DNA from 3 places in the Halomonas sp. IOP_6 genome. Region 2 is predicted to be linked to each of the others. Evidence: predicted binding sites of a transcription regulator. Region 2 holds the regulator's gene; each other region holds the start of a gene.
The links. The regulator FNR, encoded in region 2, switches genes on or off when oxygen is low (the NO sensors DNR and NnrR bind a similar motif). The targets are predictions, from matches to a motif close to TTGATNTANATCAA.
Positions count from the first base shown of each region.

Region 1 (4,241 bases), on a different contig from region 2:
GGAAAAATCCAAATACTACAGTCACTTGAGTGGCTGGGCGCGTGGGAGTGGGTTGAATGCGGTCGAATATGATGGTCTAACCGGTGCGAGTTTAGCCAGTGGGCGCACTCTGAAAATCAACCTAGATCTAGATGATGCATTGATCGACAGTGGCTACGAGATACGGATTGATACTGCCGTTGAAGATATGCGCGATCATCGTGACGACATCGCCGTGCCGCTAACCAGCGAAAGCGCCGGACAACCGCAGGCAGGGCGTGGTTATATTCAATCGTTTCAATATGACCTTTGACAAGTGTGAGCAGGAGATAGCGCTATGTTACGACGGCTGCATGGACTCCCTGGTCTGCTTGTCGCATTGATTCTTACGGTGCTGACCATTTCGGGAGCAATTCTGGCACTAGCACCTGCGATGGATCGCGCTGCAGTAATGATTCCTGCTGCTGGTGAAGTGAGCGTGGCTGAACTGGCAGGGCGGGTGGTGACCCATTACCCGGGAACCGAGCAGATCGTGCGTGGCGCGTCTGGTGAGGTGATCGTCTATTACTACCGCGATGGCCAGCCTGGAGCAGACCTAGTTAGCCCGTTGACCGGAGAGGGCATTGCACCCTTTGAGCCTTCGGTGTTTTTTATCTGGATGAAGGATCTGCATCGTTCGCTTCTGCTTGATAACGCCGGGCGAATGCTGGCTGGAATCATGGCCGCGGTGATGGTACTGCTGTGTATATCGGGAGTTTTGCTACTGGTTCGGCGTAGCGGTGGCTGGAAGGGACTGTTAAAGCCATTAACCGGTTCCGGTGGCACACGTATTCACGCTGAACTGGCGCGATTTGCCGTTCTTGGGTTGCTGTTGTCGGCATTGACTGGCAGCTATATGTCAGCACAGCGTTTTGGTCTATTGCCCGAACCTATTGAGGCCGAGCCCATCTTTCCGGCTGAGGTCTCGGGCGGGCAGCCAGCACCGGTGGCAAGCCTGAATGCCCTCAAGAATGTTGACCTCAGTGATCTGCACGAATTGGTGTTTCCTTATCAGGGTGACATCCAGGATGTCTATTCTCTAACGACCCGAAAGGGAGCTGGGTTTGTCGATCAGGCGAGTGGCGAGCTGCTGAAGTATCAGCCGCGCTCTAAGGGTAGCGTGTTCCAACAATGGATGGTCAGTCTGCATACCGGTGAGGGGCTGTGGTGGTTGGGCCTAATACTGGGTGCGTCGGCGCTTACCGTACCGGTGCTTTCATTGACTGGGGTGAGCATCTGGTGGCAACGGCGGCGGTCATCAGGGCTGATGCTGGATAACGCCGATGTTGCTCAGGCGGATATCATTATTCTCGTCGGCTCTGAAGGTAACACCACCTGGGGCTTTGCCCGTGAGCTTCAGGCGAGCCTGAAAAAAGCAGGTTTTCAGGTGCATTGCAGCGAGATGAACGCATTGGCTGATCACTATCCACAGGCGTCCATGCTGTTTGTGCTGACGTCGACCTATGGTGACGGCGATGCACCTGGGACAGCACAGCGGTTTATGACCAAGCTTAATGATTTCGAGGATAAGAAAGCGCTGAAATACGCGGTGTTGGGTTTTGGCGACCGCCAGTTCCCGAAATTTTGTCAGTTTGCTGTGGATGTGGATGTCGCGCTGGATAAAAAAGGGCTGGCACGCTTATATTCCCTCGAACGGATTGATCGGTGCAATGCTGCGCAATTCAGTGAATGGGGCGACAGAATCAGCGAGCAGATAGGCGTTCCATTTACGCTTACCTATGAGCCATTGCCACCAGCGACGGTAACGCTGGAATTGGTAGAGCGCGCGGATTATGGGCTGGCTGTTCAGGCGCCGACCAGTATCATGCGTTTCAAAGCGACAGGCGCGAAGCAGGGTCGGTGGTCGACGTTTCTCTCGCGAAAAAGCTCGCTACCGCTATTTGAAGCTGGCGATCTGCTTGGCGTTATACCTCCTAATGGGCAGACCGCTCGGTTCTATTCTTTGGCATCTTCTGATTCAGACGGGCTACTGGAGATATGTGTCCGCAGACAGCCCGGCGGCTTGTGTTCTGGTTATCTTCACGGGCTTAAATCGGGGGACTCTATCAATGGCTTTATTCGTCATAATCCCGAATTTCGACCAGCGATGGGGAGTCATGCGACTATCTTGATTGGGGCGGGGGCTGGGATTGGCCCGCTGGCGGGGTTTATTCGCCGTAATACCGCCCGCAATCCGATGTATCTATATTGGGGTGGGCGCAATGCAGAATCGGATTTTCTCTATCAACCCGAACTGGGTAATTATCTCAACGACCGCCGTTTGACCGGGCTCAGTACGGCATTCTCTCAGTCTGATCAGCGAGTTTACGTTCAGGATAAGCTTAGACAGGATCAGATAGCGGTGCGTCGCATGGTCGATGCTGGCGCTCAGATTCTGGTTTGTGGTGGCAGAGGGATGGCTGCTGGGGTTAAGCAGGCTCTGGAAGATATTCTCAGGCCGTTAGCTATTGACGTTGCAACGCTAAAGTCCCAAGGACGATACCTTGAAGACGTTTATTGAAATGATGAGGCAACTGATACGCCGATATTGATCTCGATCAACTAACGGTGCTGCGCTGATTGAAACTCCTCGTACAAGTGCGGTCGGTGAACTATCTTTTTCAAGCAGATTTGAGCTGGGCAATGCCGCTGACTGCCGAGTTGTTTAGAAGCTCAGAAAGGCTTTGAGTGTGAAGTTGACGAAAGGAGACGCACCATGGCTAAGGATGATAAGTCAACGCCTGTATCGGAAAGTGATCTCGCCTCGCGGTTCCCGACTGCCTATACCATCCTCTTCGGCCTGATCATTGTCGTCGCTGCTTTGACCTGGATTATTCCGGCCGGACAATATGATCGTGTCATGAATGAGGAGGTCGGGCGCGAAGTGGCCGTGCCCGGCACCTATCAAACCGTTGACCCCAATCCCCAGGGCGCGGTCGAGGTTATGCTGGCTCCCACCGCCGGGTTCTACGATCCGGACAGTTACGTGGCCAATGCCATTGATGTGGCGCTGTTCGTTTTGTTCCTGGGGGGCTTTCTGGGGGTAATGAACGCAACCGGCGCCATCGATACCGGTATTCGCAGTGCCATGAGACATTTGCAGGGCCACGAAATCTGGGTAATCCCTATCTTGATGACACTGTTCGCCCTGGGTGGAACGACTTATGGTATGGCGGAGGAAACACTCGCCTTCTACGCCATCCTGATACCGGTGATGCTGGTGGCTGGATACGACACTGTTACTGGTGTTGCCATTATTCTGCTCGGCGCCGGGATCGGTGTACTGGGCTCCACCATCAATCCCTTTGCCACCGTTATCGCGGCTAACGCCGCAGGCATACCGTTTACCGATGGTATCGTGCTGCGTTTTATCCTGCTGATTGGTGGCCTGCTGATCTGCATCGGTTATGTCATGCGCTATGCCCACCGTGTCAAAGCCGACTCCTCACGCTCGGTGGTGGCCAAGCAGTGGGACGCCCACCGTCAACTGTTTCTGCAAGGGCACGATGAAGAGAGCCATAGCGCAAGCCTGACCCGGACTCAGATCATTGCGCTGATTATCTTCGGACTGACTTTTGTCATCATGATTTGGGGCGTCTCCTCCCAGGGCTGGTGGATGGCGCGTATGGGAGCTCTGTTCTTTGGTGCTGCCATTGTGATTGGCCTCATTGCCCGGCTGGGCGAAAAGAAATTGACCGGTAGTTTCGTCGATGGCGCTCGGGATTTACTCGGAGTTGCACTGGTGGTGGGCCTCGCCCGTGGCATCGTGGTGATCATGGAGCAGGGTATGATTGCCGATACCATTCTGCACAGCGCAGAAACCTCGCTGGGTGGTCTGCCGGAGCTGGCGTTTATCAACCTCATGTTCTGGATTGAGGTCGGCATGAGTTTCTTCGTGCCGTCTTCCTCCGGGCTGGCCGTCCTATCCATGCCGATTCTGGCACCGCTGGCGGATTTCGCCAATGTGGGGCGCGATCTGGTAGTGACGGCTTTCCAGGCTGCCAACGGGCTGGTCAATCTAATCAACCCCACCTTTGCGGTGGTGGTTGGCGGACTTGCCATCGGGCGGGTGTCCTACGATCGCTGGCTCGCCTTTATCTGGCCTTTGCTGCTTATTCTGACCGTGTTTATCAGCGTGATTATCAGCATCGGGACACTGTTTTGAACACTGGTTAAAAGGAATTTTGTCATGTCGGAACAAACTCTTGGAGTGCACTCTGAAA
Region 1 covers NZ_JAIRBO010000001.1:685,849-690,089, reverse strand. The annotation lists gene K7H08_RS03260 (DUF2271 domain-containing protein) at 1-292, shown strand, start outside; gene K7H08_RS03255 (PepSY domain-containing protein) at 317-2,539, shown strand; gene K7H08_RS03250 (YfcC family protein) at 2,735-4,183, shown strand; gene K7H08_RS03245 (arginine deiminase) at 4,208-4,241, shown strand, end outside.
Region 1: K7H08_RS03250 (YfcC family protein) is a predicted target of FNR. The motif match lies at 2,567-2,580, and genes of this name have one in related genera.

Region 2 (4,241 bases):
GGGATGCAACCGCAAGCGCGCTTTTATATCTGCGTTTGCAGCGCGAGATCGCCCAGCAAGGGTAGTCGTTACTACCCTCATGGGATGAATCCACGGGTTTATCTTGGGTGGACGTGGTGAGTCTTGTTAGAATGCCCGCTGCTTCTTCTACCATCGGCAGTGCCTACACCATGCTACAACCTAACTATTTTGACCCCGCAGCGCCTGATACTGTTTCTGTTGACAGCCCTGCTGTTAATAGCGCACAGACACCATCCGAGCATCACGCCGCTAAACAAAAGCGTGAATTTAATAAGCTACAAAAGCGCTTACGGCGAGAGGTTGGCAACGCCATCATTGATTATCAAATGATTGGTGAAGGTGACAAGGTGATGGTGTGCCTGTCTGGCGGCAAAGATAGCTATACGATGCTGGAGATACTGCTTAACCTGCAGCGCAACGCGCCTGTTAACTTCTCTCTGGTCGCTGTCAATATGGATCAAAAACAGCCAGGCTTCCCGGAGCATGTGCTGCCCCAGTACCTAGATAAAGTGGGTGTTGAATACCACATTCTAGAGCGTGACACCTACTCGGTGGTGAAAGAGAAAACCCCAGAAGGAAAAACGACCTGCGCGCTCTGCTCACGACTAAGACGTGGCTCGCTCTATGGGTTTGCCGAGGAAATTGGGGCAACGAAAATTGCCCTAGGGCATCATCGTGAAGATATTTTAGAAACGTTATTTCTTAACATGTTCTTTGGTGGCACTTTGAAAGCAATGCCTCCCAAACTTTTATCTGACGATGGCAAGAATATTGTCATTCGCCCCCTTGCCTACTGCAAAGAGGCTGATATTGGAGAGTTTTCTCGACTAATGGAATTCCCTATTATTCCCTGCAACTTATGTGGCTCTCAGCCCAATCTCCAGCGTCAAGTTGTCAAAGATATGTTGGCTGAGTGGGATAAAAAACACCCAGGACGTCTAGAAAGCATGTTTAAAGCGGTGACCAATGTAGCGCCTTCCCAGCTAGCAGACCGCCGTTTATTTGACTTTGCTGGCCTTGAAGCCAAACAAGCGGCGTTGATGGAAGGGCGTATTCAGGCGCTTAGCGTGGACTAGCCGACTGTTCTTCCTCTTCAGCTAGCGTGATGAGGCGCCGCATATCTAAAATATTAACCTCGCGACCGGAAACAGCCACCACCTCTTGCTGTTGAAAGCGGCTAAGAATACGGCTGACCGTTTCTACCGCCAAGCCTAAGTAATTGCCGATGTCGGCGCGGGACATGGAGAGTCTGAAGCTATAAGGCGAGTATCCACGTCGACGAAAACGGTCTGAAAGGGTGACTAAAAAGCTGGCTAGTCGCTGATCGGCCGTTTTGCGCGATAGCAAGCGCATCATACGCCGGTCATCTCGCAATTCTTTGCTCATGCTCCGATAAAGCTGGCCACGTAGTTCGGGCAGTTCTTCGGAAAGCAGGTCCAAACGGTCAAATGGGATTTCACACACCGTAGTGGTTTCCAGTGCAATGACGCTACCGGGGTAGTGCTCTTCGTCAATTCCGTCCAATCCCACTAGTTCGCTGGGAAGGTAGAAATTTGTCAACTGATCATTGCCGTTCCCTTCGCTGGTCACCTGTTTCAGGCTGCCTGAGCGGACGGCATACACACTAGTGAAGTGATCACCCTGACGAAATAGGGGCTCGCCTTTTTTGAGTGGTGCGCGGCGGCGAATGATGGCATCAAACTGGCTCATGTCCTCAAGCTCTAAGGCAAGCGGTAGACACAGCGAGCTTAGGCTACAGGTCTGGCAGCGCGCCTCTTGCAGCAGTGAGCGTCGTTGGCTGGCGGGGTGTGGCATATCATTCTCCCTTTCTCGTTAGCCATCATAGGCCCAGAGGCAAGACGTCTCAAGAAGCTTATACAATCTTAGAGTAGCGCTGAGTAGGCTGATCAGCTAGGCGAGCATCAAAGGCCATCGCCAAATGGCGAATCAGTAGCCGTCCAGTGGGGGTGGCGCTAATAACTTGCTGATGGCGAGTGATTAAGCCGTCTTGCTCAGCTGTCTTCAATTGCTCAATTGCGGTGGAGAAATAGTCATTAGCATCGATGTGCCAACGCTTTCCAACTGCCGCTAGATCAATGTGCATGTCGCACATTAGCCGTTCAATCACGTCTCTTCGTATTAGGTCGTCCTTATTTAACCTTAATCCTTTGACGGTTGCCAGCTTACCTTGATCTAAGGCTGCTTCATATTGGTCAAGCTGAGTCGGGTTTTGTGCGTAAACGTCGTCAACCCGTGATATAGCGGATACGCCTAAGCCAACTAAATCGCACTGTGCATGGCTAGAGTAGCCCTGGAAATTGCGTTGTAAGGTGCCGTTGCGCTGTGCAATCGCTAGGCTATCGTCAGGTCGTGCAAAGTGATCCATGCCAATATGCACATAGCCTGCGTTAGTCAGCATTTCTATGGTGGTATGCAAAATAGCCAGCTTTTCATCAGCGCTGGGGAGGTCCGTTTCGTTAATGCGTCGTTGTGGCGCAAAGCGGGTGGGCATGTGCGCATAATTAAATACGGACAGCCGTGCAGGGTTGAGTTCGATGACTTGACTTAGCGTCTCAGCAAAGCTTTTTTCGGTTTGAAATGGCAGCCCATAAATTAAATCAAGATTGAGTGAGCGAAAACCAAGACGGTGTGCTTCTTCCATCAACGTTTCGGTGAGTACCCGGGGTTGTACTCGGTTGATGGCTTTTTGTACCTGCGGATTTAAATCCTGCACGCCAAGGCTTAGTCGATTAAAGCCGAGAGACTGTAGATGGCGCAACGTAAATACATCTGCTTCACGAGGATCTATTTCAATAGCGTAATCGCGATCGGCTGAGCTAGATAAACCAAAACGGGCATCTAGGCGGTCAATTAGGTCCCCCATCTGTGCCAAGGTTAGAAATGTGGGCGTACCACCACCCCAGTGTAACTGTTGCACCGGGCGTGAAATGTCTAAATGGCGGGCAGTGAGCACCATTTCTCGATCTAGCCGAGAAAGGTAAGGTTCTGCAAGGGCGGTATTCTTCGTTGCGATTTTATTGCAAGCGCAGTAGAAGCAAATTCTTCGACAAAAGGGTACATGTACATACAGTGATAGCGGGCGGTGGCTCTCGTTACTGCGCGCTAGCGCCTGAGTAAAGTCATCGGCACTAAACTGCTCATGAAACGCTAGAGCTGTCGGGTAGGACGTGTAACGTGGGCCACTTTTGTCATAGCGACGCAGCAGCGTTTCATTCCAGGCATTAGCCCCAGACACATCAGTGTTGGTAGGTGAGAAGGCAGCAGTGGCATGAACGGGCATGGCGAGCGCTCCGAAGTGAGAAGTAAACAAAAGGAGTGACTGAGCGCCGTCGCTCAGTGTTCTCTCGGCATGCTACGTCGGTGTCACTTGGAATGCGTTGAGCTATATCAAACTATAGGAGGGTCTGACTAATGCGCTGTTAGAGGAATAAGCGTCCATAGCTGCCAAAGGGCGAAACTTATAATCGACAGTGCGGCGACGCTGCGAGTGGCAGGGTGGCGAATTAAATGGCTTAACTGCTGTGCTGCAAGTCCTGTTGCCAGCAGAGCAGGGAGTGTACCCAGGCCAAAAGCCCCCATTAGAAGCGCGCCATCGAGTGGGTCTGCAATCGCTAAGCTCCAGGCTAGCATGGAGTAAACCAGCCCACAGGGTAGCCAGCCCCACAGTGTCCCTAGGGCGAAGGCTTGAGGAAGTCGCACGACAGGCATCAGGCGTCTTCCCACTGGCTCAATATATCGCCAAAGGTGCCTTCCCACCGCTTCTACTTTCAGCAGTCCTTTCCACCAGTTGGCGATATAGAGCGCCATTAAGATGAGCATCAATGCGGCGAAAGCCTGCAATGCAACACGTGCAGACGGAGAAAGTGAGATAAGTGTGCCAAGTGCAGCAACAATGGCACCCGCCACCATATAGCTGAGAATGCGTCCGGCGTTATAGCTAATCAGCAGCCCACCCATGCGGGCAGGGTGTCGCATGCTAGGCGGTACGGCAAAGGTCAGCGCGCTCATAATGCCGCCACACATGCCGATACAGTGGGCGCCGCCCATTAAGCCAAATACAAACGCGGCTAGCAGGGGCGGTAAATCAAGTCCCGTCGGATTCATGCGGGCGGCTCTTGGTTATCTTGAGAAGAAGAGCCGCTTTTTTTACGTGCGGCACGCTGCTCGGGAGTCAGGTCATTCTCATCATCGTCGAATAG
Region 2 covers NZ_JAIRBO010000003.1:453,908-458,148, reverse strand. The annotation lists gene K7H08_RS08300 (DNA polymerase III subunit epsilon) at 1-65, shown strand, start outside; gene ttcA (tRNA 2-thiocytidine(32) synthetase TtcA) at 132-1,097, shown strand; gene fnr (fumarate/nitrate reduction transcriptional regulator Fnr) at 1,084-1,836, opposite strand; gene hemN (oxygen-independent coproporphyrinogen III oxidase) at 1,895-3,322, opposite strand; gene K7H08_RS08280 (sulfite exporter TauE/SafE family protein) at 3,451-4,146, opposite strand; gene ccoS (cbb3-type cytochrome oxidase assembly protein CcoS) at 4,143-4,241, opposite strand, start outside.

Region 3 (4,241 bases), on a different contig from region 2:
TGCGCCACCGAAAGGTGGCGTTTTTTTTTGCTAATAAACCACTAAATTCAGCTTCAATTCATACTCTAAGGTTATTATTAAATTGTAAATAACCAGCGGAGTAAACCACCATGAAAATTAAAGCAATTGTTTTTAGTGCAGTAGTAGCAAGTATCCTCTCTACACCTGTATTAGCGAGCTTAGGCAATACAACACAGAATCTTCCCTTACTAGAAAGAGGCGTATCTTCTACACAGATGCTTGCCCAGGGGCAACCTAAGCGTTTCAATATTAACATTGAACAAGCGACTACACTGAAAGTAGTGAGTGAGCACTTTCCAGGATTTACCAGCACTGGCAACCGCATTTCAGCTGTTCTTTATAATGAGGCGGGACAGCAGGTAGCAGAAGCTTCCAGCCCACGGGGGCGCTTCGAACTTGTTCGTCAGCTGCAACCGGGTAATTATCAGCTTGAGGTAACAGGAAGATCAAGGGGAGGCAGTGATGATAACAGTTATTATGAACTACATGTCGCCTATTGATATCCTTTAGTCTTGACACGAATTAAGAAGGTCAGCCATGAGCTGACCTTTTTTATGAAAAACTAGTATCTCGGCAAACAAATTCAGCTTTAATTCAGGAATTTTCGCTAACTTTATAGTGCCGCAATCGGCGTAAAAACAAGACAATTCATAAAGAGGTGTCATCATGTGGAATAACAAGAAGATTCCCTTGGTCAGCATGACGGTTATGGCCTTGGCAATCGGCTCGACGTATGTTTCGGCCCTGGAAACCCAAGTGGGAGAGACCACCGTGGGGCTTTATGGCTACGCCAGGCTGAACATGGCTTACAACTTCGATCCGGGATGCCGGATCAGCTAACGAAGGTTACTTTGCTGAAGTCGCAGGATCGGAAGATGAGAGGGATGTCGGGGATCAGTTTCAAGTCACCGCGACACAAAGCCGCATCGGCTTTCGGACCAGTACGCCTGTCGAGGGGAGCACGCTGAAGCTTTCAGTCATCTTGTCTTGGTTCATGTTATCTAACCATCGCGCTATCACCTGGAGTTCTTGGGTCCGCAAGTGAAGACGTCGCCTTTGAGTGGCGAGTGGTACTGGTTCATTAAACTCTACGGTGCCTTGATCCGCCCAAGATAATATTTGTTTGATCTCTGGAAGACTAACGCCCAGCGAACGCAGGCAGTCGATAAAACTTAGGCGCCCCAAGGACTCTATAGAGGTTCATAACGGTGACAACGACCCACTCCAGCGCTCGCGCTTATGGTTGCAAACAGGAGAGTACATATGTCCGTTTGGCTTGTAGATCGTTGACCTGCTCGTGCACATGGGCCTTAGGTGAACGTAAACCTGCTGACTTCGCGATAAGAGATTGACGCGTTTACAGAGCAGGAACATGTCGATACGATTTCCCAGGGATATCTGGGCTATGAACGTATTGGCGGCTATGAAGAGCTTCATGAGCACCTGGGAGTTAGCGTTTCAGACCCTAATGCGACCACCTATCGCCCTGTGCTGGCAATTTTTGCCACTGCGTTACTCATCGATTTTTCTGCCAGTTGGGAGGTTCAGTGCATAATATTCACTGCACGCGTGCTAGAGTATGCCGTAGCCACAGCGATCATACCCCCGGGTCTGCAAAAGCTGCAGGGCGTAGCGAGCTTTAGCGCCATGTTTCTCAACTATGACCTGCACGCCCAGCGCCAAGTCCCCTTCAGTTACGTTTACCTTCACGCCTAGATACTTCCGAAGCTACTAATTGCTGGCCGATACGCTTATCTGGCTGGCTGCGCCACTGGCGCTATTCGTTGGCACCGTGTGACAGGTTCTGTCTTTAAAGCGATATACCTCGATAAACGTGAGCTCAAGTGCGCCTGTGTCGGCAACAGTAATACCCATTAAGCTTTGTATCGCTCACCGAAAACCTAATGATGATGGGAATGAGGCTATGGATACCGCTTGGGTAATTATCGCCTACTTTTTGCGAGGCGCTTGATCAGGATCATATTTCCCTCCGATGCTGTTCAGGTTGCGTTCAGACAAATCATCCATGCTGTTATTGGGGTTATTTATTTGATTTTTCCCAAACCAACGGCCTTAACTGCTGTTGGCTCTTTGGGCGAGTTACTGAGGTGATTATGAGTAACAGTACAAGTAGTCGTTTGCTGATGTTGTGGGTGCCACTTGCTGGGTTTGTCATTTGGGCGGGATACCTGATTGGAACCGAGCACCGTCTCCACCTATTTCAGTTCTTACCTTTCCTCTTTTTGGCAGCATGCCCACTGATGCATATTTTCATGCATAAACACCACGGCGGTCATAAGGACAAAATAGACAAGGACTGAACCACTCTATATATACATGTACGCGCCTGGGAGAAAGACCATGAAAACGACACAACAAGAGCACCGCTTGGGTGTTTCCAAAAACACACTGGTGACTCGGAATTTAAAAATCAAGCCTAGTAAATCCAAACGCATTGAAGAAGCGCTGTCAGATATCGACCGACTCTATGGAATGGATAAGGTGGTCTACAACGAGAAAAACCGAAATATCAGCCTTGCTTACGATGCGCTGAGGCTCTGCATCGATGACGTTGAAAAAATTCTCAAGCTCCATGACATACAGGTCAGCGCTGATCGGTGGAACCGCTTTAAGAAGGAGTATTACCGTTTCGTCGATCAGAACGTTAAAGACAACGCTAAACAGGAACCTTGGAGCTGTCATTAATAGTCATAACGGTTACATGACACAACCAGGAGCAAGACTAGCTAGTTTAGGGTAAGAGCTGCTTGCCTGTGGCCTCGCAAAATCAGACCTTCCGTTAGTCATTTGCCATGTGGCTGCACATAGGTTCTATTTTTAATTTATATAGCATCAAAAAACACCGCACAGGAGTCCTCGGCAGTTATTGCTGCTGTGGTTGCCGTTAATACAAGGAGTCGCTTTCATGGTTGGGCAGGATAGAACGCCACAATATAAAGAAAACAGTCTTTCGTTGGTCGGTGCCGTTGCATTAGGCACCGGCGTGATGATTGGGGCCGGTATTTTTGCGCTAACCGGCCAAATGGCCGAAATGACTGGTCGGCTATTTCCTCTAGCCTTTCTGGCCGCTGCCGTCATTGTCTCTTTCAGCGCTTATTCTTACGTTAAAATGTCCAATACCTTCCCATCAGCAGGTGGGATTGGCATGTATTTACAGAAAGCGTATGGCCCGACGCTTCCCACCGCCTTTCATGCCCTCCTGATGTATTTTTCCATGGTGATCGCACAGAGTTTTTTGGCGAGAACGTTTGGTTCCTACACGCTTGAGTTGTTTGACCTGGGGGATCGTTCACTATTTGTGCCCCTACTCGGGGTTGGTTTACTGCTAATAGCCTTTTTGATCAATTTATCCGCCAACCGCTTGATCGAGACCGTCGCCTCGGTGCTCGGATTTATCAAAATAGGTGGCATTATAGTGTTTGGTATTGTCGGCGTGTTTATTGCCGACTCCATCGAAATGGGTGCTGGCAACGATGCACCTACGCCTACGATAACGGGCTTTTTAGGTGCTACGGCGCTCGGCATACTGGCATTTAAAGGCTTCACGACGATTACCAATAGTGGTTCGGAGCTTAAAGATCCTAAGCGGAATCTTGGCAAAGCTATCACGATCTCGATTGCGCTATGCGTGGTGATCTATGCCCTTGTCGGTTTTGCCGTTGCCAGCAACCTATCTTTGCCTGAAATTATCGAAACCCAAGACTACTCCCTGGCCGCCGCTGCCCGTCCCGCACTGGGTGAAGCGGCAGTTGCGTTTACCGTCATTCTCGCCATGTTGGCAACGGCGGGCGGTATCATCGCCAGCGTCTTTGCCGTTTCACGCATGCTCGCCATGCTGACAGAAATGAAGCTGGTTCCTCACCGCCATTTCCACATGCCCGGCAGTGTACAAAAGCATACACTGGTGTACACTATCGTATTTGGCTTAGTGCTCACCGCTTTTTTTGACCTGAGCCGCATCGCAGCATTAGGCATCATTTTCTACCTGATCATGGATATGGCCATCCACTGGGGTGTGCTTCGTCATCTCAAGGACAGAGTGGGGGCTAATCCTGTTATTCCTAGCATTGCCATACTACTAGATGCTGTCGTGTTAATCGGCTTTTTATGGGTAAAAGCCATCTCGGATCCCATGGTGCTCATCGTTGCTGGCGTAGTAATGGCTACTCTTTTACTCGGCGAATGGATTTTCCTATCCA
Region 3 covers NZ_JAIRBO010000016.1:26,117-30,357, forward strand. The annotation lists gene K7H08_RS18055 (hypothetical protein) at 111-521, shown strand; gene K7H08_RS18060 (hypothetical protein) at 688-861, shown strand; gene K7H08_RS18065 (MerR family DNA-binding protein) at 922-1,206, opposite strand; gene K7H08_RS18070 (DUF2933 domain-containing protein) at 2,166-2,342, shown strand; gene K7H08_RS18075 (hypothetical protein) at 2,383-2,727, shown strand; gene K7H08_RS18080 (APC family permease) at 2,948-4,241, shown strand, end outside.
Region 3: K7H08_RS18070 (DUF2933 domain-containing protein) is a predicted target of FNR. The motif match lies at 1,990-2,003, and genes of this name have one in related genera.